One region of the Streptomyces sp. NPDC096205 genome, then DNA from elsewhere that is predicted to be linked to it. Evidence: riboswitches for the same ligand, from Rfam matches in the RefSeq annotation. Region 1 holds a riboswitch; each other region holds the start of a gene.
The links. Region 1 has a riboswitch for cyclic di-AMP ahead of ACIQ6Y_RS05955 (M23 family metallopeptidase). Riboswitches for the same ligand answer to the same signal wherever they lie in the genome.
Positions count from the first base shown of each region.

Region 2: it holds a riboswitch for cyclic di-AMP, as region 1 does, so the genes downstream of both, ACIQ6Y_RS02715 (peptidoglycan DD-metalloendopeptidase family protein) here and ACIQ6Y_RS05955 (M23 family metallopeptidase) in region 1, are expected to answer to the same signal.
Region 3: it holds a riboswitch for cyclic di-AMP, as region 1 does, so the genes downstream of both, ACIQ6Y_RS24400 (transglycosylase family protein) here and ACIQ6Y_RS05955 (M23 family metallopeptidase) in region 1, are expected to answer to the same signal.

Region 1 is NZ_JBIWFS010000001.1:1,412,371-1,422,642, reverse strand. It holds gene ACIQ6Y_RS05975 (CobW family GTP-binding protein) at 1-555, shown strand, start outside; gene ACIQ6Y_RS05970 (DNA topoisomerase (ATP-hydrolyzing) subunit A) at 552-3,008, opposite strand; gene ACIQ6Y_RS05965 (M16 family metallopeptidase) at 3,302-4,708, shown strand; gene ACIQ6Y_RS05960 (M16 family metallopeptidase) at 4,705-6,093, shown strand; cyclic di-AMP (ydaO/yuaA leader) riboswitch at 6,308-6,472, shown strand; gene ACIQ6Y_RS05955 (M23 family metallopeptidase) at 6,485-7,249, shown strand; gene ACIQ6Y_RS05950 (GntR family transcriptional regulator) at 7,463-8,158, shown strand; gene ACIQ6Y_RS05945 (HPr family phosphocarrier protein) at 8,295-8,576, opposite strand; gene ACIQ6Y_RS05940 (GNAT family N-acetyltransferase) at 8,750-10,272, shown strand, end outside.
Region 2 is NZ_JBIWFS010000001.1:592,832-603,103, reverse strand. It holds gene hpnH (adenosyl-hopene transferase HpnH) at 1-795, shown strand, start outside; gene ispG (flavodoxin-dependent (E)-4-hydroxy-3-methylbut-2-enyl-diphosphate synthase) at 800-1,915, shown strand; gene dxs (1-deoxy-D-xylulose-5-phosphate synthase) at 1,952-3,862, shown strand; gene ACIQ6Y_RS02735 (aspartate aminotransferase family protein) at 3,859-5,268, shown strand; gene ACIQ6Y_RS02730 (helix-turn-helix domain-containing protein) at 5,367-6,023, shown strand; gene ACIQ6Y_RS02725 (DUF6126 family protein) at 6,020-6,139, shown strand; gene ACIQ6Y_RS02720 (tyrosine-protein phosphatase) at 6,161-6,955, opposite strand; cyclic di-AMP (ydaO/yuaA leader) riboswitch at 7,395-7,553, shown strand; gene ACIQ6Y_RS02715 (peptidoglycan DD-metalloendopeptidase family protein) at 7,559-8,500, shown strand; gene ACIQ6Y_RS02710 (DUF6250 domain-containing protein) at 8,826-9,542, shown strand; gene ACIQ6Y_RS02705 (SGNH/GDSL hydrolase family protein) at 9,688-10,272, shown strand, end outside.
Region 3 is NZ_JBIWFS010000006.1:489,666-499,937, forward strand. It holds gene ACIQ6Y_RS24385 (nucleoside triphosphate pyrophosphohydrolase) at 1-1,029, shown strand, start outside; gene ACIQ6Y_RS24390 (cytochrome P450) at 1,439-2,689, shown strand; gene ACIQ6Y_RS24395 (transglycosylase family protein) at 2,849-3,916, shown strand; cyclic di-AMP (ydaO/yuaA leader) riboswitch at 4,101-4,279, shown strand; gene ACIQ6Y_RS24400 (transglycosylase family protein) at 4,283-4,975, shown strand; gene eno (phosphopyruvate hydratase) at 5,290-6,570, shown strand; gene ACIQ6Y_RS24410 (septum formation initiator family protein) at 6,677-7,153, shown strand; gene ACIQ6Y_RS24415 (DUF501 domain-containing protein) at 7,183-7,725, shown strand; gene ACIQ6Y_RS24420 (exopolyphosphatase) at 7,722-8,663, shown strand; gene ACIQ6Y_RS24425 (DUF2382 domain-containing protein) at 8,794-9,855, shown strand.

The DNA of each region.
Region 1 (10,272 bases):
CGGCTCCTCGCACTCGTGCGCTCCCTCGCCGACAAGGCGGCCGTCGTCCCGGCCTCGTACGGCCGTCTCGACCCCGAGTTCCTCTTCGACTGCCGGCCCAGCGAGGAACGCATCGGGCAGCTGTCCTTCGACGACCTCCACGAGCACGACCCGGACGAGGACCACGCGGGTCATCTCCACTCGGGCTACGACACCCTGTCGTTCACCTCCGGGACCCCGATGGACCCGCGCCGGCTGATGGCGTTCCTCGACAGCCGTCCCGAGGGGCTGTACCGGATCAAGGGGTACGTCGACTTCGGACCGTACGACACAGGGAACCGCTACGGCGTCCATGCCGTGGGGCGGTTCCTGCGGTTCGAGCCGGAGCCGTGGCCGGCCGACGACGCGCGGCTCACACAGCTCGTCCTCATCGGCGCCGGGATCGACGCGCCCGCTCTCGACAAGGAGCTCGAGGCCTGCACGAGCGACACCCCACACGCCGACGAGCACGGCATGTGGGGCGTTCTGCGCTACGTACGCGACGCGGACGACCAGGAGGCCGAACCCGGTCTCTAGACCGGTCCCGCCACCGCCGCCACCGTCTTCGCCAGGGACACGCCCGAGCCGTCCCGGCGCGGGTCCATCTCCGGCAGCTCGGCCGGGGTGCCGTTCTTCTGCGCGGCGCGGGCAGGAGCGGCGCCCGCCCAGGCCAGGGACAGACAGTCCTCGCCCTTGAGGAACCGCTGGCAGCGCACACCACCGGTGGCCCGGCCCTTGCGCGGGTACTGGTCGAACGGCGTCACCTTGGCCGTCGTCTGCACGGAGTCGTCCAGGGTGCCGCGCGAGCCCGCGACCGTGAACACCACCGCGTCCACCGCCGGGTCGACGGCCGTGAAGGAGATGACCTTGGCGCCGTCGGTGAGCTTGATGCCCGCCATACCGCCCGCGGGCCGGCCCTGCGGGCGGACCTGCGAGGCCTGGAAGCGCAGCAGTTGGGCATCGTCCGTGATGAAGACGAGGTCCTCCTCACCGGTGCGCAGCTCGACCGCGCCGACGATCCGGTCGCCCTCCTTGAGGGTGATGACCTCCAGCTCGTCCTTGTTCGCCGGGTAGTCCGGGACCACGCGCTTGACCACGCCCTGCTCGGTGCCGATCGCCAGGCCCGGGGAGGACTCGTCGAGCGTGCTCAGGCAGATCACCGTCTCGTCGTCCTCCAGCGAGACGAACTCCGCGAGCGGCGCCCCGCCCGACAGGTTCGGCGCGGCCGCGGTGTCCGGCAGCTGGGGCAGGTCGACCACGTTGATCCGCAGCAGCCGGCCCGCCGAGGTCACCACACCCACCTCGCCGCGCGCGGTGGAGGGCACCGCGGAGACGATCACGTCGTGCTTGGTGCGCCGCCCGTCGGCGTCCTCCGCGAACGGCTCGGCGTTCGCCGTACGGGCCAGCAGCCCCGTCGACGACAGCAGCACCCGGCACGGGTCGTCGGCGACCTGGAGGGACACGGTCGGCGCCGGGGAGCCCGCGGACTCCAGCAGGACCGTACGGCGGTCGGTGCCGAACTTCTTGGCGACCGAGGCCAGCTCGGCCGAGACCAGCTTGCGCAGCTCGGTGTCCGACTCCAGGATCCGGGTCAGCTCCTCGATCTCGGTGTTCAGCCGCTCCTTCTCCGCCTCCAGCTCGATGCGGTCGTACTTGGTCAGGCGGCGCAGCGGAGTGTCGAGGATGTACTGCGTCTGGACCTCGCTCAGCGAGAAGTGCTCCATCAGGCGCTGCTTGGCCTGCGCGGAGTTCTCGCTGGAGCGGATCAGGCGGATCACCTCGTCGATGTCCACCAGCGCGGTGAGCAGGCCCTCGACCAGGTGCAGCCGGTCGCGGCGCTTGGTGCGGCGGTACTCGCTGCGCCGGCGCACGACCTCGAAGCGGTGGTCGAGGTAGACCTCCAGCAGCTCCTTCAGGCCCAGCGTGAGGGGCTGGCCGTCGACGAGCGCGACGTTGTTGATGCCGAAGGACTCCTCCATCGGCGTCAGCTTGTACAGCTGCTCCAGGATCGCCTCCGGCACGAAGCCGTTCTTGACCTCGATGACCAGACGCAGGCCGTGCTCGCGGTCGGTGAGGTCCTTGACGTCGGCGATGCCCTGGAGCTTCTTCGAGCCGACCAGGTCCTTGATCTTCGCGATGACCTTCTCCGGGCCGACCGTGAACGGCAGCTCGGTGACGATCAGACCCTTGCGGCGCGCGGTGACCGAGTCCACGGAGACGGTGGCGCGCATCTTGAACGTGCCGCGGCCGGTCTCGTAGGCGTCGCGGATGCCGGACAGGCCGACGATCCGGCCGCCGGTGGGCAGGTCCGGGCCCGGCACATGGCGCATGAGGGCGTCGAGATCGGCGTTCGGGTACTTGATCAGGTGGCGGGCGGCCGCGATGACCTCGCGCAGGTTGTGCGGCGGCATGTTGGTGGCCATGCCGACCGCGATGCCCGAGGAGCCGTTGACCAGGAGGTTCGGGAACGCGGCGGGCAGGGCGACCGGTTCCCGCTCCTGACCGTCGTAATTGGGGACGAAGTCGACCGTGTCCTCGTCGATCGACTCGGTCATCAGGCTCGTCGCCTCGGCCTGCCGGCACTCGGTGTACCGCATGGCGGCCGGCGGGTCGTCGTTGCCCAGCGAGCCGAAGTTGCCGTGGCCGTCGACCAGGGGCACGCGCATCGAGAAGGGCTGGGCCATGCGCACCAGGGCGTCGTAGATCGACGAGTCGCCGTGCGGGTGCAACTTACCCATGACCTCGCCCACCACGCGGGCGCACTTCACATAGCCGCGCTCGGGGCGCAGCCCCATCTCGTTCATCTGGTAGACGATGCGGCGGTGCACCGGCTTGAGGCCGTCACGCGCGTCGGGCAGGGCTCGGGAGTAGATGACCGAGTACGCGTACTCGAGGAAGGAGCCCTGCATCTCGTCGACGACGTCGATGTCGAGGATGCGCTCCTCGAACGAGTCGTCGGGCGGCGGGGTCTTCGTGCTGCGGCGGGCCATCGCTGCCTGGCTCCTTTTGCTCTGGTCGTTCGCCTACGGGACGCGTCCCCTCGGCTCGCTCCGGCGGAAGCGTGAACGAATTCTGACGCGGACCATTGTGGACCTAGGCACTGACAACGACGGACCGGACCCCGCGTCGCCAGTGGCGGCGTGTGTCCGCAGGCTACGGGATCTCGCTCTGGGCGTACGGCGGCCGGGAACTCCACCGGCGGTCCGCACGCTTGCATACAGTGGCAGGACCGGCAGGAGAACAGCGGTTTTCAGCAACCGCATCCGCGATCGAAGGGACGTACATGCCCATGGGTCACACGGCCACAGACCAGGCAGGCTCCGGCGGCCTGACAGCGACCGAGCACCGCCTGGCCAACGGCCTGCGCGTGGTGCTCTCCGAGGACCATCTGACCCCGGTCGCGGCGGTGTGCCTCTGGTACGACGTCGGCTCCCGTCACGAGGTCAAGGGACGCACCGGCCTGGCTCACCTCTTCGAGCACCTGATGTTCCAGGGCTCGGGCCAGGTCAAGGGCAACGGTCACTTCGAGCTGGTGCAGGGAGCGGGCGGCTCCCTCAACGGCACCACCAGCTTCGAGCGCACCAACTACTTCGAGACCATGCCCGCCCACCAGCTGGAGCTCGCGCTCTGGCTGGAGGCCGACCGCATGGGCTCCCTGCTCGCCGCCCTCGACGACGAGTCCATGGAGAACCAGCGCGACGTCGTCAAGAACGAGCGCCGTCAGCGTTACGACAACGTGCCCTACGGCACCGCGTTCGAGAAGCTGACCGCCCTCGTCTATCCGGAGGGCCACCCCTACCACCACACGCCGATCGGCTCGATGGCCGACCTGGACGCGGCGACCCTGGAGGACGCGCGCGCGTTCTTCCGCACCTACTACGCGCCCAACAACGCGGTGCTGTCCGTGGTCGGCGACATCGACCCCGAGCAGACGCTCGCCTGGGTCGAGAAGTACTTCGGCTCCATCCCGGGCCACGACGGCAAGCCCGCCCCGCGCGACGGCACGCTGCCCGACGTCATCGGCGAGCAGCTGCGCCAGGTCGTCGAGGAGGAGGTGCCCGCGCGGGCGCTGATGGCCGCCTACCGGCTGCCGCAGGACGGCACACGCGCGTGCGACGCCGCCGACCTGGCGCTGACCGTCCTCGGCGGCGGCGAGTCGTCCCGCCTCTACAACCGGCTCGTACGACGTGACCGTACGGCCGTCGCGGCCGGCTTCGGCCTGCTGCGGCTGGCCGGGGCGCCCTCGCTGGGCTGGCTGGACGTGAAGACCTCCGGAGACGTCGAGGTGCCCGTCATCGAGGCGGCCATCGACGAGGAGCTCGCCCGGTTCGCCGAGGAGGGCCCCACGGACGAGGAGATGGAGCGCGCCCAGGCGCAGTTGGAGCGCGAGTGGCTGGACCGGCTCGGCACGGTCGCGGGCCGCGCCGACGAACTGTGCCGCTTCGCCGTCCTGTTCGGCGACCCGCAGCTCGCCCTGACCGCTGTGCAGCGCGTCCTGGAGGTGACCGCCGACGAGGTCCGCGAGGTCGCCGCGGCGCGGCTGCGGCCCGACAACCGCGCGGTGCTCGTCTACGAGCCGCTGTCGCCCGAGTCCGCGGAGCACACCGAGGACGAGGACTTCCCCGAGGACCCGGAGGCCGAAGCCACGGTGGAGGCCGCCCACGACAACGACGAGGAGGCGGCCAAGTGACCGAGCTCGCCGCGATGGACTTCCACCCGCAGCCCAAGCCGGGCGAGGCCAGGCCGTGGGCGTTCCCGGCGCCCACGCGCGGGACGCTCGACAACGGCCTGACGGTGCTGCGCTGCCACCGCCCCGGCCAGCAGGTCGTCGCCGTCGAGGTGCTGCTGGACGCGCCGCTCGACGCCGAGCCGGCCGCCCAGGAGGGCGTGGCCACGATCATGGCCCGCGCCCTCTCCGAGGGCACCGACAAGCACTCCGCCGAGGAGTTCGCCGCCGAGCTGGAGCGCTGCGGCGCCACCCTCGACACGCACGCCGACCACCCCGGCGTCCGCCTCAGCCTGGAGGTCCCCGCCTCCCGCCTGGCCAAGGCCCTCGGCCTGGTCGCCGACGCCCTCAGGGCGCCCGCCTTCGCCGACGGCGAGGTCGAGCGGCTGGTGCGCAACCGCCTCGACGAGATCCCGCACGAGCTGGCCAACCCGGCCCGCCGCGCGGCCAAGGAGCTCTCCCGGCAGCTGTTCCCGCAGGCATCGCGCATGTCCCGGCCGCGCCAGGGCACCGAGGAGACGGTCGCCGCGATCGACTCCGCGGCCGTGCGCGCCTTCTACGAGCGGCATGTGCGTCCCGCGACCGCCACCGCCGTGGTCGTCGGCGACCTGACGGGCCTGGACCTGGACGCCCTGCTCGGCGAGACCCTCGGCGCCTGGACGGGCTCCAAGGCCGCGCCGCGGCCCGTGCCGGCGGTGACCGCCGACGACACCGGCCGGGTCGTCGTCGTGGACCGCCCCGGTGCCGTCCAGACGCAGCTGCTCATCGGCCGCGTCGGCCCCGACCGCCACGACCGTGTGTGGCCCGCCCAGGTGCTCGGCACGTACTGCCTCGGCGGCACCCTCACCTCCCGCCTGGACCGCGTCCTGCGCGAGGAGAAGGGCTACACCTACGGCGTGCGGTCCTTCGGCCAGGTGCTGCGCTCCGCGCCCGACGGCACGGGCGTGTCGATGCTCGCCATCAGCGGGTCCGTGGACACCCCGAACACCGGCCCGGCGCTGGCGGACCTGTGGACGGTGCTGCGCACCCTCGCCGCGGACGGGCTGACCGACGCCGAGCGGGACGTGGCCGTGCAGAACCTCGTCGGGGTGGCGCCGCTGAAGTACGAGACGGCCGCCGCCGTCGCGAGCACGCTGGCCGACCAGGTCGAGCAGCATCTGCCCGACGACTTCCAGGCGACGCTGTATCAGCAGCTCGCCGCCACCGGCACGGTGGAGGCCACGGCGGCCGTCGTGAACGCCTTCCCGGTGGACCGGCTGGTGACGGTCCTGGTCGGCGACGCGGCGCAGATCAAGGAGCCCGTGGAGGCCCTCGGCATCGGTGAAGTCACCGTGGTGAGCGCCGAGTAGGGACGGCGAATTCGCGCCACACACGCGTGGGCCCTGGTGACCGGAGCGTCATCAGGGCCCTCGTTTGTCCGAGTTGGCTGTGAATTGCAGGAGATGCTGCCCGTCTGCCCTGTGGCATGCGCTACAAAAACGCTGATCCATTAGAGGATCGAAAGATGATCCCCTTAGTGTCGTCCGGGCTGTTCGTCACGCAGTGCGCCGCATCCGCGGCACCGGACAGTCATCGCCGAGTCCCCCTACGGCGCGAGCCAGGGGAGCCGGGGACCCATCGCAGTCCCTGGGGTGAATCGGACGCCCGCGCGTGAAGCGAGGGGGTCCGTAGGAGACCTTCCTGCTCCGAACCCGTCAGCTAACCCGGTAGGCGAGAGGGAAGGAAAGGACCAGCCACTTCATGGCGTTCACGCGCGCCACCGGGAAGCATCGTCGTCCCAGCCGGATGCAGCGCAGCACCGCCCGTGCGGCGGGCGTCGCGGCGCTCACCACCACCGGCGTCATCGGCACCCTCGCGGGGCCGGCCCTCGCCGCCGAGCCCGAGGCCGAGCAGACCGGCCTGCTGCCGGTCGTCACCATCGGCGACTCCGTCGCCGAGCAGATCGACGCCCAGGCCGCCGCGCAGAAGCAGGCCGCCGAGGAGGCGCTCGCGGAGCAGAAGGCCGAGGAGGCCGCCGTCAAGCGCGCCGAGGCGCGGGCCGAGGCCGCCCGTGAGGCCAGGGAGCGCGCCGCCCGTGAGGCCGAGCGCAAGCGCCTGAACACCTTCGTGGCCCCGATCGCCGGCTCGTACGTCTCCACCGCCTACCAGGCCAGCAGCGCGCTGTGGTCCTCCGGCAGCCACACCGGCGTCGACTTCCACGCCGCGAGCGGCACCCTCGTCCAGGCCGTCGGCATGGGTACGGTCGTCGAGGCCGGCTGGGGCGGCGCGTACGGCAACCAGGTCGTCATCCGGATGCACGACGGCACCTACACCCAGTACGGCCACCTGTCCTCCATCTCCGTCGCGGTGGGCCAGTCGGTCGTCCCCGGCCAGCAGATCGGCCTGTCCGGCGCCACCGGCAACGTCACCGGCCCGCACCTGCACTTCGAGGCCCGCACGAGCCCCGAGTACGGCTCCGACATCGACCCGGTCGCCTACCTCCGCTCGCACGGCGTGAACATCTGACCGACAGGTCTTGCTCGAAAGCCTCGACAGCCTAGAAAGCCCCGGCTCCCGCAGCCGGGGCTTTCGGCGTTCCGGTCGCCGCCCGGCGGCCGATTGTCCAAAAAATATCCATGGATTCCGGCCCGCCGTCGGAAATGCGGCCGCATTGCAATAGAGTCGCTGAACACACGTCAATCGTCGACGTTTCACGGGGATTAAAGGCGGAGGTCGGTCATGCGTGTTCCGGCGCACTCGGTATGCACGGCGATCCGGGACGACATCGTCGCGGGGGTCCACGAACGCGGCAGCCGGCTCACCGAGGAACTGCTCGCGCGCCGCTACGGCGTCTCGCGCGTCCCCGTCCGCGAGGCGCTGCGCACGCTGGAGGCGGAGGGGTTCGTCGTCACCCGGCGGCACGCGGGCGCGTGCGTCGCCGAACCCACCGAGCAGGAGGCCGCCGACCTGCTGGAGATGCGCGTGCTGCTGGAGCCCCTGGGGGCCGCACGGGCCGCCCAGCGCCGCACCGAGGCCCATCTGAAGGTGCTGCGCGGCCTCGTCCGGCTGGGCCAGGAGCGGGCCAGGCGGGGCAACAGCGAGGATCTGCGCTCCCTGGGCGGCTGGTTCCACGAGACGCTGGCCCAGGCCTCCGGCAGCCCCGCCCTGGTGTCGGTGCTGACCCAGCTGCGGCACAAGATCGCCTGGATGTACACCGTGGAGGCGCCGTCCGGTCCCATGGACTCCTGGGCCGAGCACGGCGCGATCGTGGACGCCGTCGCGCGCGGGGACGGCGAACGCGCGCGGGCGATCACCGCGCTGCACACCGAGCGGTCGATCGCCGCGCACCGGCTGCGCTTTTCCGGCGGCGCCGATCGCGCGGACCGTGTGAGGACTTCGCAACATCCCGTAAACATGTCGGGCGTGCGGCATTAACACGGGCACCGTATACAAAGAGGAAGTAATTCCCGGGGGGTTTATTTCTGATGCCCGGAAACCTCGCCCGAACGGGAAATGCGAAAGGCTCGCCCGATAATTCGGACGAGCCCTTCGTGACTCAGCGAGTCATTCCTCAGACGGTCTCGGGAAGCTCCTCGAGACCCTCGGCGACCAGCTTGGCCAGGCGGTCGAGGGCGACGTCCGCACCCTCGGCGTCGGAGGCGAGGACGATCTCCTCGCCGCCCTGGGCGCCCAGGCCGAGGACGGCCAGCATGGAGGCCGCGTTGACGGGGTTGCCGTCGGCCTTGGCGATCGTCACCGGGACGCCTGCGGCCGTGGCGGCTCGGACGAAGATGGAAGCGGGGCGGGCGTGGAGGCCCTCGGCCCAGCCGACGTTGACGCGGCGCTCAGCCATGTGTTGCTGCCCTTCAGTGCTCAGGGTTGTCTAGACCAGTGTTCCACACGTGAAGCGACTCCGGGACAGACGTATGTCCCGGGGTGGCAGCCGGAACCGCGGCCTCGGTCCGACCCCACGTCCTCACAGACTGCCCCGCGCCGTTGTCGTACGCGAGCCGTACTCTGGGCCCCATGCAGAGCGCGCCGGACCGGCAGGAGTACCCCGCCCACTGGGAAGCCGACGTGGTGCTGCGCGACGGCGGCACCGCGCGCATCCGCCCCATCACCGTCGATGACGCCGAGCGCCTGATCAGCTTCTACGAGCAGGTCTCGGACGAGTCGAAGTACTACCGCTTCTTCGCGCCCTACCCGCGCCTGTCCGCCAAGGACGTCCACCGCTTCACGCACCACGACTTTGTGGACCGGGTGGGACTCGCGGCCACGATCGGCGGCGAGTTCATCGCCACCGTACGCTACGACCGCATCGGCACCAACGGCCTGCCCGCGTCCGCGCCCGCCGACGAGGCCGAGGTCGCCTTCCTGGTCCAGGACGCCCACCAGGGGCGCGGTGTCGCCTCCGCTCTCCTGGAGCACATCGCGGCCGTGGCCCGCGAGCGCGACATCCGCCGCTTCGCCGCCGAGGTGCTGCCCGCCAACACCAAGATGATCAAGGTGTTCACCGACGCCGGGTACACCCAGAAGCGCAGCTTCGAGGACGGCGTCGTCCGCCTGGAGTTCGACCTGGAGCCCACCGACCGCTCCGTCGCGGTCCAGCACGCGCGCGAGCAGCGCGCCGAGGCCCGGTCCGTACGGCGGCTGCTCGCGCCCGGCTCCGTCGCCGTCGTCGGCGTCGGCCGCACCCCCGGCGCCGTCGGCCGCAGCGTCCTCGACAACATCCGCGAGGCGGGCTTCACCGGACAGCTGTACGCCGTCAACCGGGCCTTCCCCGAGGAGCTGAAGGAACTCGACGGCGTCCCGGCCCACCGGTCCGTGCGGGACATCCCCGGGCCGGTCGACCTCGCCGTCGTCGCCGTGCCCGCCGAGCGGGTGCCCGAGGTCGTCACCGAGTGCGGCGAACACGGCGTACAGGGACTCGTCGTGATCTCCGCCGGATATGCCGAGAGCGGGCCCGACGGGCGCGAGCGACAGCGCGAACTGGTCCGCCACGCGCGCGCGTACGGGATGCGGATCATCGGGCCCAACGCCTTCGGGATCATCAACACCTCACCCGAGGTGAGCCTCAACGCCTCCCTCGCCCCCGAGACGCCCCGCCCCGGCCGCATCGGACTGTTCACCCAGTCCGGCGCCATCGGCGTCGCCCTGCTGTCCCGACTGCACCGGCGCGGCGGCGGAGTCACCGGCGTCACCGGCGTGTCCACGTTCGTCTCCGCCGGCAATCGCGCGGACGTCTCCGGCAACGACGTCGTGCAGTACTGGTACGACGACCCGGACACCGACGTCGCCCTGATGTACCTGGAGTCCATCGGCAACCCGCGCAAGTTCACCCGCCTCGCCCGGCGTACGGCGGCCATGAAGCCCCTGGTCGTCGTCCAGGGCGCCCGGCACGGCGGCGCCGCGCCCCAGGGGCACGCCGTACGGGCGACCCGGCTGCCCCACGACACGGTGTCGGCCCTGCTGCGGCAGGCCGGGGTGATCCGCGTCGACACCATCACCGAGCTGGTCGACGCGGGGCTGCTGCTCGCACGCCAGCCGCT
Region 2 (10,272 bases), 820 kb from region 1:
TCCATCGCCGGCGGCGAACCGCTGATGCACCCTCAGATCGACGAGATCGTCCGCCAGTTGGTGGCCAAGCGGAAATACGTCTTCCTCTGCACCAACGCCATGCTGCTGCGCAAGAAGATCGACAACTTCACGCCCTCGCCCTACTTCGCCTTCGCCGTGCACATCGACGGACTGCGTGAGCGCCACGACGAGTCGGTCGCCAAGGAAGGCGTCTTCGACGAAGCGGTGGAGGCGATCAAGGAGGCCCAGCGGCGCGGCTTCCGGGTCACCACCAACTCCACCTTCTTCAACACCGACACCCCGCAGACCATCGTCGAGGTGCTGAACTTCCTCAACGACGACCTCAAGGTCGACGAGATGATGATCTCGCCCGCCTATGCCTACGAGAAGGCCCCCGACCAGGAGCACTTCCTCGGCGTGGAACAGACCCGCGAGCTGTTCCGCAAGGCTTTCGCGGGCGGCAACCGGCGCCGCTGGAGGCTCAACCACTCCCCGCTGTTCCTGGACTTCCTCGAGGGCAAGGTCGACTTCCCCTGCACCGCCTGGGCGATCCCCAACTACTCCCTCTTCGGCTGGCAGCGCCCCTGCTACCTGATGAGCGACGGCTACGTGTCGACGTACCGCGAACTCATCGAGGACACCGACTGGGACAAGTACGGCCGCGGCAAGGACCCGCGCTGCGCCAACTGCATGGCGCACTGCGGCTACGAGCCGACCGCCGTGCTGGCCACCATGGGCTCCCTGAAGGAGTCGCTGCGGGCCATGCGCGAGACGGTCAACGGAAACCGGGAGTGATGTCATGACCGCCATCCCCTTGGGCGTGCCCGAGGTACCGGCCCGGCCGATCGCCGAGCGGCGCGTGTCGCGGCAGATCCACGTCGGGCCGGTGGCGGTCGGCGGCGGCGCCCCGGTGTCGGTGCAGTCGATGACCACGACCCGCACCTCCGACATCGGCGCCACCCTCCAGCAGATCGCCGAGCTGACCGCGTCCGGCTGCCAGATCGTCCGGGTCGCCTGCCCCACGCAGGACGACGCCGACGCCCTCGCGACCATCGCGCGCAAGTCGCAGATCCCGGTGATCGCCGACATCCACTTCCAGCCGAAGTACGTGTTCGCCGCGATCGAGGCGGGCTGCGCGGCCGTACGCGTCAATCCCGGCAACATCAAGCAGTTCGACGACCGCGTCAAGGAGATCGCGCAGGCCGCCAAGGACCACGGCACACCCATCCGCATCGGCGTCAACGCCGGCTCCCTGGACCGCCGCCTGCTCCAGAAGTACGGCAGGGCGACGCCGGAGGCGCTGGTCGAGAGCGCGCTGTGGGAGGCGTCCCTGTTCGAGGAGCACGACTTCCACGACATCAAGATCTCGGTGAAGCACAACGACCCGGTCGTGATGGTCGAGGCGTACCGGCAGCTCGCCGAGAGCTGCGACTACCCGCTGCACCTGGGCGTGACCGAGGCGGGCCCGGCGTTCCAGGGCACGATCAAGTCGGCCGTGGCCTTCGGCGCGCTGCTCAGCAGGGGCATCGGCGACACCATCCGCGTCTCGCTGAGCGCCCCGCCCGCAGAAGAGGTCAAGGTCGGCATCCAGATCCTGGAGTCCCTCGGCCTGCGGCAGCGGCGTCTGGAGATCGTGTCCTGTCCCTCGTGCGGGCGCGCCCAGGTCGATGTGTACAAGCTGGCCGACGAGGTCACGGCCGGCCTGGAGGGCATGGAGGTGCCGCTGCGGGTCGCCGTGATGGGCTGTGTCGTCAACGGGCCCGGCGAGGCGCGTGAGGCCGACCTCGGCGTCGCCTCCGGCAACGGCAAGGGCCAGATCTTCGTCAAGGGCGAGGTCATCAAGACCGTACCCGAGTCGAAGATCGTGGAGACCCTCGTCGAGGAGGCACTGAAGCTCGCGGAGCAGTCGAAGTGAATTGAGTACGAGGCACGGACCGAAGGGGGCCCGAGCGTGACGATTCTGGAGAACATCCGGCAACCACGCGACCTGAAGTCGCTGTCCGAGGCGGAGCTTCGCGAACTGTCCGACGAGATCAGGGAGTTCCTGGTGCACGCGGTCTCCCGAACCGGCGGCCACCTCGGGCCCAACCTGGGAGTGGTGGAGCTGTCCATCGCCCTCCACCGGGTCTTCGAGTCACCGACCGACCGCATCCTGTGGGACACCGGCCACCAGAGCTACGTCCACAAGCTGCTGACAGGACGTCAGGACTTCTCCAAGCTGCGCGGCAAGGGCGGCCTGTCCGGCTACCCCTCGCGCGAGGAGTCCGAGCACGACGTCATCGAGAACAGCCACGCCTCCACCGCGCTCGGCTGGGCCGACGGACTCGCCAAGGCCCGCCAGGTGCAGGGGGAGAAGGGGCATGTCGTCGCGGTCATCGGCGACGGCGCCCTGACCGGCGGCATGGCCTGGGAGGCGCTGAACAACATCGCGGCCGCCAAGGACCGCCCGCTGATCATCGTCGTCAACGACAACGAACGCTCCTACGCCCCCACCATCGGCGGCCTCGCCAACCACCTGGCCACCCTGCGCACCACCGACGGCTACGAGAAGGTCCTCGCCTGGGGCAAGGACGTCCTGCTGCGCACCCCGGTCATCGGCCACCCCCTCTACGAGGCCCTGCACGGCGCCAAGAAGGGCTTCAAGGACGCCTTCGCCCCCCAGGGCATGTTCGAGGACCTGGGCCTGAAGTACGTCGGCCCGATCGACGGGCACGACATCGGCGCGGTCGAGTCCGCGCTGCGCCGCGCCAAGCGCTTCCACGGGCCGGTCCTCGTGCACTGCCTGACGGTGAAGGGCCGCGGCTACGAACCCGCCCTCGCGCACGAGGAGGACCACTTCCACACCGTCGGTGTGATGGACCCGCTGACCTGCGAGCCGCTCGCGCCCTCCAACGGGCCGTCCTGGACCTCGGTGTTCGGCGAGGAGATCGTCAGGATCGGCGAGGAGCGCGAGGACGTCGTCGCCCTCACCGCCGCCATGCTGCACCCCGTCGGGCTCGGCAGGTTCGCCGAGCGCTTCCCGGACCGGGTCTGGGACGTGGGCATCGCCGAGCAGCACGCGGCGGTCAGCGCGGCCGGGCTCGCGACCGGCGGACTGCACCCGGTCGTCGCCGTGTACGCCACCTTCCTCAACCGCGCCTTCGACCAGCTCCTGATGGACGTCGCCCTGCACCGCTGCGGGGTCACCTTCGTGCTGGACCGGGCCGGGGTCACGGGCGTCGACGGGGCCTCGCACAACGGCATGTGGGACATGTCCGTGCTCCAGGTCGTGCCGGGCCTCAGGATCGCCGCCCCGCGTGACGCCGGCCAACTGCGCGCCCAGTTGCGCGAGGCGGTCGCCGTGGACGACGCGCCGACGCTGGTGCGCTTCCCGAAGGAGTCCGTCGGCCCGGAGATCCCGGCCGTGGGGCGGGTGGGCGGCATGGACGTCCTAGGACGATCCGAACGCCCCGAGGTGCTGCTGGTCGCCGTCGGGGTGATGGCCCCGGTCTGTCTCCAGACGGCCGAGCTGCTTCAGGCCCGGGGCATCGGCTGCACGGTCGTGGACCCGCGCTGGGTCAAGCCGGTCGATCCCGCCCTGCCCGAACTGGCCGCCGGGCACCGGCTGGTGGCCGTTGTCGAGGACAACAGCCGTGCCGCCGGGGTCGGTTCGGCCGTCGCCCTGGCACTCGGCGACGCCGACGTCGACGTACCGGTGAGGAGATTCGGCATCCCCGAGCAGTTCCTCGCGCACGCCAAGCGCGGTGAGGTGCTGGCCGACATCGGGCTCACGCCGGTCGAGATCGCCGGGCGGATCGGTGCGAGCCTGGCCGTGCGGGAAGAGACGTCAGAAGCCGATCCGGTCGAGGAGCAACCCGCATGACCACCACCGAACCCGCCGCCGGGACCGGGCAGTTCGACCTCGGCAGACTCCTCGCCGAGCGCGCCGCCGAACGCTACGAGCTGCACAGCAAATACCTCAACCACCAGCTCCCGCGCATGCTGCACACCATCGGCTTCGACAAGGTGTACGAGCGTGCCGAGGGCGCCTACTTCTGGGACGCCGACGGGAACGACTACCTCGACATGCTCGCCGGGTTCGGGGTGATGGGCCTCGGCCGGCACCACCCGGTCGTCCGCAAGGCGCTGCACGACGTCCTCGACGCGGGCCTCGCCGACCTCACCCGCTTCGACTGCCAGCCGCTGCCCGGACTGCTCGCCGAGAAGCTGCTCGCCCACAGCCCCCACCTGGACCGGGTGTTCTTCGGCAACAGCGGCACCGAGGCGGTGGAGACCGCCCTGAAGTTCGCCCGCCGCGCCACCGGCAAACCGCGCGTCCTCTACTGCGACCACGCCTTCCACGGCCTGACCACCGGCTCCCTGTCCGTCAACGGCGAGGACGGCTTCCGCGACGGCTTCGCCCCGCTGCTGCCCGACACCGCCGTCCCCCTCGGTGATCTCGACGCGCTGGCAAGGGAGTTGAAGAAGGGCGACGTGGCCGCCCTCATCGTCGAGCCGATCCAGGGCAAGGGCGTCCACGAGACACCGCCCGGCTATCTGCGCGCCGCGCAGGAACTGCTGCACCGGCACAAGGCGCTGCTCGTCGCCGACGAGGTGCAGACCGGCCTCGGCCGGACCGGCGACTTCTACGCCTATCAGCACGAGGACGGGGTGGAACCGGACCTGGTGTGCGTCGCCAAGGCCCTGTCCGGCGGGTACGTCCCCGTGGGCGCGACCCTCGGCAAGGACTGGATCTTCAAGAAGGTCTACTCGTCGATGGACCGCGTCCTCGTCCACTCGGCGAGCTTCGGCTCCAACGCCCAGGCCATGGCGGCCGGCCTGGCCGTGCTGTCCGTCATGGAGAACGAGCAGATCGTCGCGAACGCACGGGCCACGGGCGAGCTGCTGAGGTCCCGGCTCGCCGCGCTGGTCGACCGTTACGAGCTGCTGGCCGACGTACGCGGCCGGGGGCTGATGATCGGCATCGAGTTCGGCCGGCCCAGGTCGCTGAAGCTGCGCAGCCGCTGGGCCATGCTCCAGGCCGCCCGCAAGGGCCTGTTCGCGCAGATGGTCGTCGTCCCGCTGCTCCAGCGGCACCGCATCCTCACCCAGGTCTCCGGGGACCACCTGGAGGTGATCAAGCTGATTCCGCCGCTGATCGTCGGGGAGAAGGAGGTCGACCGGTTCGTCGACGCCTTCACCGAGGTCATGGACGACGCGCACAGCGGGGGCGGGCTGATGTGGGACTTCGGCAGGACGCTGGTGAAGCAGGCGGTGGCCAACCGCTGAGGGTTGCAGCTGGGGCTTACCGCTGTGAGGGGCTTACCGCGTTTGCCTCTGAGGCAATAAATTTGCCCGAGAGGCAAGCCTGCGGCTGAATGGAGAGCATGAGCTCTCACGAGACCGAGCCTTCAGTGGACGAGCCTGCCGCGGACGAACCGGCCGCCGAGGCGCCGGTGGGTGACCTGCCCGCCGTCGCGCCCCAGCTGCGCGCCCTGCGGCGCCGGGCCTCCCTCACGCTGGAGGCGGCCGCGCGGTCCGCCGGGCTCTCGCCCGCGCATCTGTCCCGGCTGGAGACCGGCCGGCGCCAGGCCTCGCTGCCGATGCTGCTCGCGCTCGCCCGCATCTACGGTACGACCGTCTCCGAGCTGCTGGGGGAGCGGGTCGCCGACCGGGACGCCGTCGTACGAGCCGACGACATGGAACCGACCCGGGCGGGCGGCTGGACCTACTGGCAGGCCGGTGCGCCCGGCCGCGGCATGCAGGCCCTGCGGGTGCACGTGCCGTACGGCTCCCAGGGCGACATCGTGCGCGTGCACCCAGGCGAGGAGTGGCTGCACGTGCTGACGGGGCGGCTGCGGCTGCGCCTCGGCGACACCGCGCACCGCCTCGGTCCCGGGGACAGCGCGCACTTCGACTCGCTGACCCCGCACCGCATCGCCGCCGAGGACGAGGGCGGCGTCGACCTTCTCTTCGTCCACACCCTGCTGCAGAGCCCCACGGCCGCGTTGTGCCTGGGCCCCATGACGGGAGACACGCCATGAGCGACATCGAGGAGAAGTTTCCCCGCACCCTGTGGATCCGGCTGCTGATCTACATCGTGGCCGGGCACGTCTTCGCCGGGTTCCTCTATCTGCTGTTCGAGGTCGGAGCCAAGTAGGCTCCCGCCGCTCAGGCCGGCTCAGTCGAGCAGCCGGTCCCGCAGCCGCTCGCGCGTGTCGGGCGTCACACCGAGGCCCCGCTCCAGATAGGCGTCGACCCCGCCCCAGGTCTCCTCGATGGTCTCCATCGCCGCCGTCAGATACTCCGCGCGGGCGTCGAACAGCGGGCTGAGCAGCTCCATGACCTCGGGCGAGTAGGCGGAGGCGTCGCCGTTGCGGCGCACCTTGTAGCGGCGGTGCTTGGCGTTCGACTCCAGGTAGTCGGTGAGGATGGCGTCGCGCTCGACGCCCAGGGCCAGCAGGGTCACGGCGATCGACAGGCCGGCGCGGTCCTTGCCCGCGGCGCAGTGCATCAGGGCGGGGACGCTGTCCTCGGCGAGGGCGTGCAGCACCTGGGAGTGCTCGGCGGTGCGCTCCTTGACCATGATCCGGTACGAGGTGATCATCCGGTTCGCCGCCTTGCCGTCGGCGAGGATCGCGCGCAGCTGGTCCAGGTCGCCCTCGCGGACCATCTTCCAGAACTCGGCGCCGTCGGCCGGGTCGCTCAGCGGAAGGTTGACGTTGCGCACGCCCGGCAGCTCCACGTCCGGGCCCTCCAGCTTCTGGTCCGCCGCGTTGCGGAAGTCGAAGATCGTGTGCAGGCCCAGGGTCGTGAGAAAGGCCGCGTCCTCGGCGGTCGCGTGCGCGAGGTGGCCGCTGCGGAAGAGCACGCCCTGGCGCACCCGGCGTCCGTCGACGGTCGGCAGTCCGCCCACGTCACGGAAATTGCGGACTCCGGCCAGCTCCGGCTCGGTCGACGGGACCTGCTGCGTCACGTGGGGCTCCCTCCGGTCGGGTCCCGCCGGCGCGGCTCGACCGACGGGCACGTCCATGACCATACGACTGACCCTACGACACGGCTTCCCTGGGATATGTATGTGCCGCTTCTCCGTCTGCGTCGCATCTGGGCTTTCTGTCCGAATTAGCGCCTTCCTTCCAACTCGCTCTGGAATAAAGGAACGTGGAGCAGCGTCACGTGAGCAGCGTCATAGCCGTGACCGTGCGTCGCCCGTCATGCTCACGTAATCAATGCGTTTTTCAAGGGCATTTGGCGAATGCGGAACGGCCGAAATGCACGGAGGGTGACCGGGAATTCCCGAAAGGGATCAAGAAGAAGGCCTTCGGGTGGAACCTCTTGCTTGTCCCTTTGCGTCTTGGTCGCTTACGTTCGCCACCGATCCGGACGGACGCCTAATCCTGCCGCCGACCGGAGCCCGCGCAAACCCACCCGTGTACGGCAGGAGCGGGGGACCCACAGGTACATCCGCCTGTTCCGGTCTCCGGAAACAGGCTCGGGGTTAAGCCGCGCCCGGCGCGGCCGGACATCTCCAGTCCGCACCCGACAGCTCACCTCGCAGGCGCCGGAGAGGAAAACGCCCATGCCCGCGAAGGGTAAGCACCGCCGTCCCAAGGCCCAGCGCCTGACCCGTTCCATCGCCGTCGCCGGTACCGGTGGCGCCGCACTCGCCCTGCCGCTTCTCGCGGCCACCGGTGCGAATGCCGCGACCGGACAGTCCGTCCCCGAGAAGGCCGTCAGCTCGGCCGCGACGGTCCAGAAGACCGCCATCAAGGCCGCCGAGAAGAAGGCCGCGACGCCGCGCACGTATTCCGTGAAGGTCGGCGACTATCTCTCGAAGATCGCCCAGGAGCAGCACGTCAGCGGTGGCTGGCAGAAGCTGTACCAGGACAACCGTGAGGTCGTCGGCAGCGACCCGTCGCTGATCCACCCGGGCCTGAAGCTGTCGCTCGGCAAGAAGGCCGCGGCCACGCAGTCCTCCGAGTCCGCCGCGAAGAAGTCCGCCGCCCCGCAGAAGTCCGAGGCGCCGAAGCCGGCCACGCAGTCCTCCGAGACCGCTGACTCCTCGAAGGCCTCCGAGCCGGCCGCCACCCAGGCGGACACCACCGCGGCGAACGGCTACACCGCCCCCGTGAGCGGAGCCACCGTCGGCACCGGCTACCGCGTGGCGGGCAGCATGTGGTCCAGCGGCTACCACACCGGCGCCGACTTCGTCGTCCCGACCGGCACCTCGCTCAAGGCCGTCGGCGCGGGCACCGTGGTCTCCGCGGGCTGGGGCGGCGCGTACGGCAACCAGGTCGTCGTCAAGCTCGCCGACGGCTACTACGCCCAGTACGCCCACCTGTCCGCGCTGTCCGTCTCGGCCGGCCAGACGGTGACCGCCGGGCAGCAGGTCGGCCTCTCCGGCGCGACCGGCAATGTGACCGGCCCGCACCTGCACTTCGAGATCCGCACCACCCCGGACTACGGCTCCGACGTCGACCCGGTCGCCTACCTCCGCTCGCACGGCGTCGCCATCGGCTGACGCCCGCGGCCCACACCGCCGAAGGCCGGACCCCGATCCCCGGGTCCGGCCTTCGGTGTGTCCGGACCCGGAGATTCGTGATCTCCGTGTTGCGGCGGTGTGGCGGAGTCTGCCGGGGTGTCGACAGCGGCGGCGTGTTGTGGCCAGAGTGGTCCCCGACAGGACGGCAAGCGCTTTCTGCTGGCGTCCTGGCGCGTTCGGTGGTGTACGCCCACGCCGTCGAGGTGACCGTGGTCGAACTCACCGACGCGCGCCCGGAGTTGCCCGAGATCCGGTCGGCACTCCATGGCTGCCCCCGCTCACCCCCGCCGAAGGAGCCTCTTCCGTGACGACCACGCGCAGAACGTTCGGAGCCCTGGCCGCCGGAGCGGCCCTCGCGGCGCTCGCCCCGGCCGGTCTTGCGAGCGCGAGCCCCCGCCACGGGCGTCTGCTCGCCCACGACGACTTCCGGCACGGCCTCGGCCGGTGGGCGACCGAACTGCAGGACGGCGGCACGGTCACCGCGTCCGGCGGGGTGCTGGAGGTGGACGTACCGGCTGGGGTCACGGTCTGGTTCCGGCAGCGGCTCGAAGGCCCGTATGTGCTGGAGTACACGGCCGTGCCGGTGTCCGAGGGCGGCGTCAACGACCGTGTCTCCGACCTCAACAACTTCTGGAATGCGGTCGACGCCCGCTCCCCGCACGACCTGTTCGCCACCCCGCGCGGCGGCGCCCTCGCCGAGTACGACCACCTCAGGACGTACTACGCCGGCTACGGCGCCAACGGCAACACCACCACCCGGCTGCGCCGTTACGTCGGTGAGGCGGGGGTCCGGCCACTCGTGTACGACTACACCGAGCCGTTGCTCGTGCCCAACCAGCCCCACCATGTGCGGATCGTGTCGGCCGGATCGCGCGTGCAGTGGTGGAACAACGGCCGGCTCGTGTTCGACTACACCGACCCCGAGCCGTACACCGGCGGGCACTTCGCCTTCCGTACGGTCTGGAGCCACTTCCGGATCAGTGAGTTCCGGATCTGGCGACCGCACCCCCAACAGGGCTGAACGGGAGGTTATTCCCGGACTTGCCGAGACTTTAGGCGTGGCTTATCTCACCGCCCGTCAACCCCGCCCTACGGTCGCGTAGGTCACATTCGAGGAGGAATCATGGGCCGATGTGGCAGACGATTCGAAGAGTGACAGCAGATCAGTGATCGGGTCGTACGTGGCGGTGGGGGACAGCTTCACCGAGGGCGTCGGCGACCCCGGCCCCGACGGGGCGTTCGTCGGCTGGGCCGACCGGTTCGCGGTGCTGCTCGCGGACCGACGGCCCGAGGGCGACTTCGAGTACACCAACCTCGCCGTGCGCGGGAAGCTGCTCGACCAGATCGTGGCGGACCAGGTGCCGCGGGCCGTGGAACTCGCCCCGGACCTGGTCAGCTTCTGCGCGGGCGGCAACGACATCATCCGGCCCGGCACCGACCCCGACGACGTCGCCGAGCGCTTCGAGCGGGCGGTCGCCGCGCTCACCGAGGTGGCCGGCACGGTGCTGGTGACGACCGGCTTCGACACCCGCGGCGTGCCCCTTCTGAAGCATCTGCGCGGCAAGATCGCGACGTACAACGGCCATGTGCGGGCCGTCGCCGACCGCTACGGCTGCCCGGTGCTCGACCTGTGGTCCCTCAAGTCCGTCCAGGACCGCCGCGCCTGGGACCACGACCGGCTCCACCTCTCGCCCGAGGGCCACACCCGCGTCGCCCTGCGCGCCGGACAGGCCCTCGGCCTCGACATCCCG
Region 3 (10,272 bases), on a different contig from region 1:
AACGCAACCAGCTTCGAACCCGCCCCGGAGCCCCAGGCACACCCGGAGCCCCACGACACCCCCGGCCGCATCGTCCTGCTCACCACCAGCCACCGGGTCGCCCCCGGCCTGCTGTCCTGGCCCGCCTGGCAGGCGCTGCGCACCGCCGACCGTGTCCTGTGCGCGGACGGCGCCCACCCGCAGCTGCCGTATCTGCGGGAAGCGGGGATAACCGTGGCCGAGGCCTCACCGACGGCCGAGGAGCTGGTGGACGCCTGCGCGGGCGGACACACGGTGGTGGTCGTGGCGACGGGGGAGGGTGAGCCGGCCCTGACGGACGGCCTGGCCCGCCTCGCCGGCTCCGGCCGGGTACGGATGCCGGAGCTGGAGCTGCTCCCCGCCTCCTACGACCTGCCGGGCGCCCGGCTCCTCGATCTGGTGCAGGTCATGGACCGCATCCGCGCGGAGTGCCCGTGGTCGTCGCGGCAGACCCACGAGGGCCTGGCGAAGTACGGCATCGAGGAGGCGTACGAGCTGGTCGAGGCGATCGAGGAGGGCGACCGCGACGAACTGCGCGAGGAGCTGGGGGACGTCCTGCTCCAGGTCGTCTTTCACGCGCGGATCGCCGAGGAGCACCCCGACGCCCCGTTCTCCATCGACGACGTGGCCGGCGGCATCGTCGCCAAGCTCATCCACCGCCATCCGCATGTCTTCGGGGACGAGACCGCCACCACGCCCGAGGAGGTCAAGGCGCACTGGCTGCGCACCAAGGCGGAGGAGAAGCGCCGCTCCTCCGTGACCGAGGGCATCCCCCTGCACCAGCCGGGCCTCGCCCTCGCCGCCAAGCTCGCCTCCCGAGCCCGCACGGCAGGCCTGGACGTCCCCCTGCCCCACACCGACGCCATCGGCTACGAACTCCTCGCCCTGGCGGTCCGCGCCGAGACCGAGGGCGTGGACCCGGAAGCGGCCCTCAGAGCAGCGGCCCGCGCCTACCGGGACGCGATACGCGAGACGGAGACGGCCGGGGGAGACACGGGCACCCAGCGCTGACCCGAGAGGGGACCGACCGGGGCGGACACCGGGGTCCCCCGGTCTCAAGCCGCACCCATCACTGGCCCGAGAGGGGACCGATCGGGGGCAGACCCCGGGCTGCCCCGGCCCCAAGCCGCGCCCATCGCTGACCCAAGACCGGACTGACCGGCGGCGAACACCGGACTGACCGGCGGCGAACACCGGACTGACCCGGCCCCAAGCCACAGCCCACACCACACCCCCAGCCACCATCCCCTCACCTCCTCAAGCCCCCTCCCCAACCCGTTACCGTCAACCGGTGACCAACCACCCCCACCCCAGCCCCGACACGACCCCCGGCCCAGACGCCACCCCCAGCCCCGACTCCACCCCCGACCCCGACACCACCCCCACCCCCCACCCCCCTTCCCACCCCGCACCCCCCGAGCTGTTCACCTGGGAGTTCGCCACAGACCCGTACCCCGCCTACGCCTGGCTCCGGGAGCACGCGCCGGTGCGGAAGACGCGGTTGCCGAGTGGGGTGGAGGCGTGGCTGGTCACGCGTTATGCCGATGCCAAGCAGGCGCTGGCGGACGCGCGGTTGTCGAAGAACCCGGAGCATCACGACGAGCCGGCGCACGCGAAGGGGAAGACGGGGATTCCCGGTGAGCGCAAGGCGGAGTTGATGACGCATCTGCTGAACATCGACCCGCCGGACCACACCAGGCTCCGGCGGCTGGTGAGCAAGGCGTTCACACCGCGCAGGGTGGCCGAGTTCGCGCCGCGGGTGCAGGAGTTGACCGACCACCTCATCGACCAGTTCGCGGCGAAGGGTTCGGCGGACCTCATCCATGAGTTCGCCTTCCCGCTGCCCATCTACGCCATCTGCGACATGCTGGGCGTCCCGCGGGAGGACCAGGACGACTTCCGGGACTGGGCGGGCATGATGATCCGGCACGGCGGCGGCCCGCGGGGCGGGGTCGCGCGGTCGGTCAAGAAGATGCGCGGCTATCTCGCCGAGCTCATCCACCGCAAGCGGGAGGCGCTGCCCGCGGAGCCCGCGCCGGGCGAGGACCTCATCTCGGGCCTCATCCGCGCCTCGGACCATGGGGAGCACCTCACCGAGAACGAGGCGGCGGCGATGGCGTTCATCCTGCTGTTCGCCGGGTTCGAGACGACCGTGAACCTCATCGGCAACGGCACGTTCGCCCTGCTCACGCACCCCGAGCAGCGCGAGCGTCTCCAGCGCTCGCTCGCCGCGGAGGAGACCGGCCTCCTCGCGACCGGCGTGGAGGAACTGCTGCGTTTCGACGGGCCGGTGGAGCTGGCGACCTGGCGGTTCGCCACCGAGCCGCTGGCCATCGGCGGGCAGGACATCGCGGCCGGCGACCCCGTGCTGGTGGTGCTGGCCGCGGCGGACCGGGACCCGGCCCGGTTCGAGGACCCGGACACCCTCGACCTCGCCCGCCGCGACAACCAGCATCTGGGGTACGGGCACGGCATCCACTACTGCCTGGGCGCCCCGTTGGCCCGGCTGGAGGGGCAGACCGCGCTGGCCACACTGCTCACCCGGCTGCCGGACCTGCGACTGGCCGCGGATCCGGCCGAGTTGCGCTGGCGCGGCGGCCTCATCATGCGGGGCCTGCGCACGCTGCCGGTGGAGTTCACCCCCAGTGCCGGGGCCGGCACAGGAAGCTGACACAGACAAACGTGACACACCCTCAAGTCTGTGATCTTCACGTGATCTGTGCGGCATTAACTTGTGACAAGTGATCGTCTGCCGATACGTTCACCCATCAGTGCGGCGCCCCGCATCACACGCCGCGCCGATCACTGCTGTCGCACGAAAGGCTTCCGCATGCTCTCCGGGAACGGTCGTCACCGTCGCCCCCGCCAGGCTCCGGCTCTCCTCGTCGCGGCCGGAGTGACCGGCTCCGCCATCGCGATCCCGCTGCTCGGCGCCTCGGGCGCGAGCGCGGCGGACGGCACCACCTGGGACCGGGTCGCGGAGTGCGAGACGGACGGTGCCTGGAGCGCGAACGACGGCTACGGCCACTTCGGCGGCCTGAGGCTGACCCAGACCGACTGGGAGACCTACGGCGGCCTGGACTACGCCCCGAGCCCCGAGCAGGCCAGCCGCCAGCAGCAGATAGCCGTCGCCGAGCGCGTCCTCGCGGACCAGGGCGTCACGGCGTGGCCGACCTGCGGCCCGCTCTCGGGCCTCGGTGAGGACTCCGCGCCGGCCGACGTCGACACCGGCGTCTCCGACGACACCTCCTCGGGTCTGGGCGGCCTGATCGACACCCCCGATTCGTCCGACACGTCCGACACATCTGGTTCGTCCGACTCCTCTCGTCTGCTCCCCTCTCCGTCCGAGTCGGCCTCGTCGTCCGACGACTCGTCGACCGAGGCCGACGGCGAGAGCGCCGACAGCGACGCGAGCGGCCGGACCGCCCAGGACGACCAGGGCAATACGACCAAGACGGACCCTTCGCCCGATTCGGACGCCGACCCGAGCGAAGACCCCGACGCCACCGCACTGGCGCCCGACAGCTCCGCCACGGGCGACGCACAGGGCGACTCGGACAAGTCCGGCCAGAGTGGTACCTCTTCGGACGAGACCGCCACCGGCCGCCACCGCGGCGACAGCGCCGACGAGGGCGTCGAGGAGGGCGTGGCGGACGGTCGTACGGGCGACTCCACGGGGCGTCACGCCTCGCGCAGCGGTGCGGCCGTGCGGGACGCCGCCGACGGCGAGTACACCGTGCGGGCCGGCGACAGCCTGTGGGGCATCGCCGACTCCCTTGGCCTCCAGGGCGGATGGTCGGAGCTGTATGCCGAGAACCGGCAGACGGTCGGCGTCGACCCGGACCTCATCCTGCCCGGTCAGACGCTCGCGGTAGGGGTCGAACCGGGCGAAAAGTAGCGGGAGTTCACGTCATGGTTCGCCGCTAAATGTCCGGTTTGGCGAAACTGTGGGATGAGTCTCAGAAGCCCTGATCGTCTTTGAAAATCCGCCGATCGCCTGTCTACGGTCATGACCGCTCGCCAACACGAGCCCCGGCCGCCACAAACGCCGAATCCTGCCAGTGGCAGCCCGGGAACAGTCGTCGCGTCAAGCGCCGTAGGCAGGAGCGGGGGACCCAAGGTAGGCGCCGGGTCCGGCAGTTGAGGAAACTCGACACCGGAACCGGCTTGGGGTGAAGCCGCAGCTCGTGAGAGCCGCGGCCGGGCAACTCAACCGGCCCGAACCCGACAGCTCACCTCGCAGGCGTCGGTGAGGGGATCCTCCATGCTGTTTTCCGGCAAGGGCAAGCACCGTCGTCCGTCCAAGGCCACTCGCGCCATCGCCATCGCCGGTGTGACCGGCGCCGCCGTCGCCGCCCCGCTGATGGCGGCCGGCAACGCCTCCGCCGCCACCGCCTCCGAGTGGGACGCCGTCGCCCAGTGCGAGTCCGGCGGCAACTGGTCCATCAACACCGGCAACGGCTACTACGGCGGTCTGCAGTTCTCCGCCTCCACCTGGGCCGCGTACGGCGGCACGCAGTACGCCGCCACGGCCGACCAGGCCAGCAAGTCCCAGCAGATTGAAATCGCCGAGAAGGTCCTCGCGGGCCAGGGCAAGGGCGCCTGGCCGGTCTGCGGCGTGGGCCTGTCCAGCGCCGCGTACACCGGCGGCGGCTCCACCGACTCCGGCAGCACCACCACGCAGGAGAGCACCCCCGCCCCCGCCCGCGAGACCGAGCAGCAGAGCGCCTCCCGCTCGCAGGAGCGCCCGGCCGCCAAGAAGACCGTCACCACCCCGACCGGCAAGAAGGTCGAGAAGGGCGACGGCGAGTACAAGGTCGTCAAGGGCGACACCCTCAGCTCGATCGCCGAGAAGCACCACGTCAAGGGCGGCTGGCAGAAGCTGTTCCAGCTGAACAAGGACATCATCGACGACGCCGACTTCATCTACCCGGGCCAGCAGCTGCACCTCAAGTAGGCAGCGCTTCCCCCGCCGGCTCCCCGCCCCGGTGCGTGTTCCCCCGTACGCACCGGGGCGGGGTCATGCCCAGGGGTCATGTCCAGGGGTCATGCCCGGGGATGCCCGGGGCGGGGCCCGTACGGCGATGAAGCGCGCGGCCGTGCACGGACGAGCTCACCGCCGCCCGTTTGTTCCGTTCGGAAACAATTTACGATCGGTTTCCGTCCACGGGGTGGGCGATCGGCTGGCCGATCCCCCGGAGGCGGTTAGGCTCGTCTCGCAGAGCCACCACGGTTCTGCTCAAAAGCGTCACATCCACGAAGGAGATGCTCGTGCCGTCCATCGACGTCGTCGTAGCCCGGGAAATCCTGGACTCCCGAGGCAACCCCACGGTCGAGGTCGAGGTCGGCCTCGACGACGGCAGCACGGGTCGTGCCGCCGTCCCGTCCGGCGCCTCCACGGGCGCCTTCGAGGCCATCGAGCTCCGCGACGGCGACTCGAACCGCTACCTCGGCAAGGGTGTCGAGAAGGCCGTCCTCGCGGTCATCGAGCAGATCGGCCCGGAGCTGGTCGGCTACGACGCCACCGAGCAGCGCCTGATCGACCAGGCCATGTTCGACCTGGACGCCACCGACAACAAGGGCTCGCTCGGCGCCAACGCCATCCTCGGCGTCTCCCTCGCCGTCGCCCACGCCGCCTCCGAGGCCAGCGACCTGCCGCTGTTCCGCTACCTGGGCGGCCCGAACGCGCACCTGCTGCCCGTTCCGATGATGAACATCCTGAACGGCGGCTCGCACGCCGACTCCAACGTGGACATCCAGGAGTTCATGATCGCCCCGATCGGCGCGGAGTCCTTCTCCGAGGCCCTGCGCTGGGGCGCCGAGGTCTACCACACGCTGAAGAAGGTCCTGAAGAACAAGGGCCTGGCCACCGGCCTCGGCGACGAGGGCGGCTTCGCCCCGAACCTGGGCTCCAACCGTGAGGCCCTCGACCTCATCCTCGAGGCCATCAAGGAGGCCGGCTACACCCCCGGCGAGCAGATCGCCCTCGCCCTCGACGTGGCCGCGTCCGAGTTCTACAAGGACGGCGTCTACACCTTCGAGGGCAAGGAGCGCTCCGCCGCCGAGATGACCGAGTACTACGCGGAGCTCGTCGACGCGTACCCGCTCGTGTCCATCGAGGACCCGCTGTTCGAGGACGACTGGGACGGCTGGAAGACCATCACCGACAAGCTCGGTGACAAGGTCCAGCTGGTCGGCGACGACCTGTTCGTCACCAACCCCGAGCGCCTCGCCCGCGGTATCGAGGAGGGCGCCGCCAACGCCCTGCTGGTGAAGGTGAACCAGATCGGCTCGCTCACCGAGACCCTGGACGCCGTCGAGCTGGCCCAGCGCAGCGGCTTCAAGTGCATGATGTCCCACCGCTCCGGCGAGACCGAGGACGTCACCATCGCCGACCTGGCCGTCGCCACCAACTGCGGCCAGATCAAGACCGGTGCCCCGGCCCGCTCCGAGCGCGTCGCCAAGTACAACCAGCTGCTGCGCATCGAGGAGATCCTCGACGACGCCGCGGTGTACGCCGGCCGCAGCGCGTTCCCGCGCTTCAAGGGCTGACCGTCACCCCGTAAGGCGGCCTGACAGGCAGCGTCGTACGTACGTCCCCGTACTCGGTCCCGTACCGTGTGCGGGGACGTACGTGCGTGATCGGGAGGCGGGCAACATGGCCGTGAAGGACCGGGACCGGTTCTCCACCGCGACCAGACTGCGACTGCTCGGCGAGCAGACCGCGGCCCGTGTCTACCGCTCCCAGACCCGCCGCCAGGCGCGCCGCTCCCGGCTCACCGGCCGGGCCGCGCTGCTCGCCCTGGTGGTCTGCTCGCTGATCGTCGCCCTCGCCTATCCGATGCGGCAGTACGTCGCCCAGCGCGCCGAGATCGCCGACATGGAGCGGCAGCAGCGGCAGGCGCGGGAACGCGTCGAGCAGCTGCGCGACCTCAAGGCGCGGTGGCAGGACGACGCGTTCGCCGAGCAGCGCATCCGCGAGCGGCTGCACTATGTGATGCCCGGGGAGACCGGCTACATCGTCGTCGACCCGGACGCCGCCGAGCAGTCCCGCACCGACCAGGGGGCGGCCGACCGCCCCTGGTACTCCAACGTCTGGGACGGCGTCGACAAGGCCGACGCCTCCGACCAGTGACAGATAGCAGAGAGACAACCTCAGGCCAGATGGAAACGCCCCCGCCGACCACACCCCGCACCGAGCCCACCGACGCGGACGTCGAGGCCTTCAAGCAGCAGCTCGGGCGGCCGCCGCGCGGGCTGCGCGCCATCGCGCACCGGTGCCCCTGCGGCCAGCCGGACGTCGTCGAGACGGCCCCCCGGCTGCCCGACGGCACGCCCTTCCCGACGCTGTACTACCTGACGTGCCCCAAGGCCAACTCGGCCATCGGCACGCTGGAGGCCAGCGGTCTGATGAAGGAGATGACCGAGCGCCTGCAGTCCGACCCGGAGCTGGCCGCGGCCTACCGTGCCGCACACGAGGACTACATCCGGCGCCGCGACGAGATCGAGGAGCTGAAGAACTTCCCGAGCGCCGGCGGCATGCCGGACCGGGTCAAGTGCCTGCATGTCCTGGTCGCGCACTCGCTGGCCGCGGGCCCGGGTGTGAACCCGCTCGGCGACGAGGCCCTCGCGATGCTGCCGGAGTGGTGGAGCAAGGGCGCGTGCGTGACCCTGCCCGAGAAGAGCGAAGAGGGGGAGGGCCGGTGACCCGGGTCGCCGCCGTCGACTGCGGTACGAACTCCATCCGCCTGCTGGTCGCCGACTGCGACCCTGCCACCGGTGAACTTGTCGAGCTGGACCGCCGTATGACGATCGTGCGGCTCGGCCAGGGCGTCGACCGCACCGGGCGGCTGGCCCCCGAGGCGCTGGAGCGGACCTTCGCCGCGTGCCGCGAGTACGCGGCCGTCATCAAGGAGCACGGCGCCGAGCGGCTGCGGTTCGTGGCGACCTCCGCCTCCCGGGACGCCGAGAACCGCGACGAGTTCGTGCGCGGGGTCATGGACATCCTGGGCGTCGAGCCCGAGGTCATCACCGGCGACCAGGAGGCCGAGTTCTCCTTCACCGGGGCCACGAAGGAGCTGACCGGCCGCGACGACCTCACCAGGCCGTACCTGGTCGTGGACATCGGCGGCGGCTCCACGGAGTTCGTCGTCGGTGACGACCACGTCCGGGCCGCCCGGTCCGTCGACATCGGCTGTGTGCGCATGACCGAGCGGCACCTGGTGCACGACGGCAAGGTCACCGACCCGCCCACCGAGGAGCAGGTCGCCGCCATAAGGGCGGACATCGAGGCCGCGCTCGACCTCGCCGAGCGGACCGTCCCGCTGCGCGAGGCGCACACGCTGGTGGGCCTGGCCGGCTCGGTGACGACGGTGTCTGCGATCGCACTGGAGCTGCCGGAGTACGACTCGGCGGCCATCCACCACTCCCGGATCTCCCGGGACAGGGTCCGTGAGATCACCGAGTGGCTGCTGCGCTCCACGCACGCCGAGCGGGCGGCGGTCGGGGCCATGCATCCGGGCCGGGTCGACGTGATCGCGGCGGGCGCACTGGTGCTGCTGTCGATCATGGAACGGATCGGCGCGCAGGAGGTCGTGGTCAGCGAGCACGACATCCTGGACGGCATCGCCTGGTCCGTCGCGTGACGGGAGAGCACTGAAGTGAGGCGATAGCACTTACGGAAAGAATGTGCTCTTTGTTGCCTATGGGTAGTTTCACACCTTTTGTGGCGTCAACCCGCCAAGGGAATCGCTCCGGAAGAAGGGTGAAACAAGCATGATCACCAAAGAGCAGATTCCCGCGGTCCTGGACCATCCGGTCCTCGACGAGGGCGGCAAGAAAATCGGTGAGGCCAAGCACGTCTTCCTCGACGACGCCACCGGGCGCCCCGAGTGGGCGTCGGTGAAGACCGGCCTGTTCGGCACCAGCGAGTCCTTCGTGCCCATCCGCGACGCCTCGCTGGTGGACGACCACATCGAGGTCCCGTACTCCAAGGGCAAGGTCAAGGACGCCCCGCATGTGGACGTCGACTCCGGCGGCCACCTGTCGGCGACCGAGGAGCACCAGCTCTACGAGTACTACGGCATGAGCTGGGACGAGTCCTGGGCCCGCGCCAACGAGCCCGGCGAGAGCGGCTGGGCGCACGGAGGCGCGGCAGGTGCCGCGGGTACCGCTGGTGCCGCGGGCACGGCAGGCGCCGCGGGCATGGCGGCGGGCACGGGCATGGCGGCGGGCACCGGCACACCGGCCACCGGCGAGCGCGGCACAGCGGCCACCGGCAAGGGCACCGGCACGGCGCCCACCGGCAAGCGCGGCATGGCCGCCACGGGCACGGGCACCGGCGCGGCGGCCGGTGCGCGTGCGGGCTACGACGACAACGCCATGACGCGGTCCGAGGAACGGATGCACGTGGGCGTCGAGCGCCGTGAGGCGGGCCGGGTCCGGCTGCGCAAGTACGTCGTCACCGAGGAGGAGGAGCGCACCGTTCCGCTGCGGCACGAGGAGGTGCGCGTCGAACGGGAGCCGATCACCGAGGCCAACCGCGACGCCGCGCTGTCCGGGCCGGAGATCAGCGAGGCGGAGCACGAGGTCGTGCTGCACGAGGAGCGGCCGGTCGTGGACACCGAGGTCGTGCCGATGGAGCGCGTCCGCCTGACCACGGAGGAGCACACCGAGGAGGAGACCGTACGCGGGCGGGTGCGCAAGGAGCGCATCGAGAGCGACGCCGAGACGGTCGACGACACCGGCAAGCGGGGCTACGGCTCCAGCAAGGGCTCCGCCGGGCCAGGCTCCGGCAAGCCGGGCTACGGCTCCGACAAGCCCGGCCCCGGCAGGTAGCCGGCGGCCCGGATCCACCCCGGGTCCCCGGCAGGCAGCCGGCAGCCCCGGATCCACCCCGGGTCCCCGGCAGACAGCCGGCAGCCCCGGATCCACCCCGGAATCGACGAGCGCCGCCGACGCACCGGCGGCGCTCCACCGCGCCCGCATCGAGCCCCTCCGCGCCTCTGTTGAGCAGGTCAGGGCCCCGTTTGAGCGCCCTGAGGGGGTCCGGGAACCGCCTCCGGTGACGCCACGTCGGAAAACTTCGTGAAGTTCTTCACAAGGATTTCGGTCGCGGAGGGGGCTGAAGGGCCTCCGATAAGCCGTTCCGGGGCCCCTCGGGGCCTTCGAATGCGAGACGGGGCGTCTTACCCGAGAGGGGCGCCCAAGGCGTCTGCAGGGGGCTCACGACGGTTTCCGAGGCCCGGAGAGGCA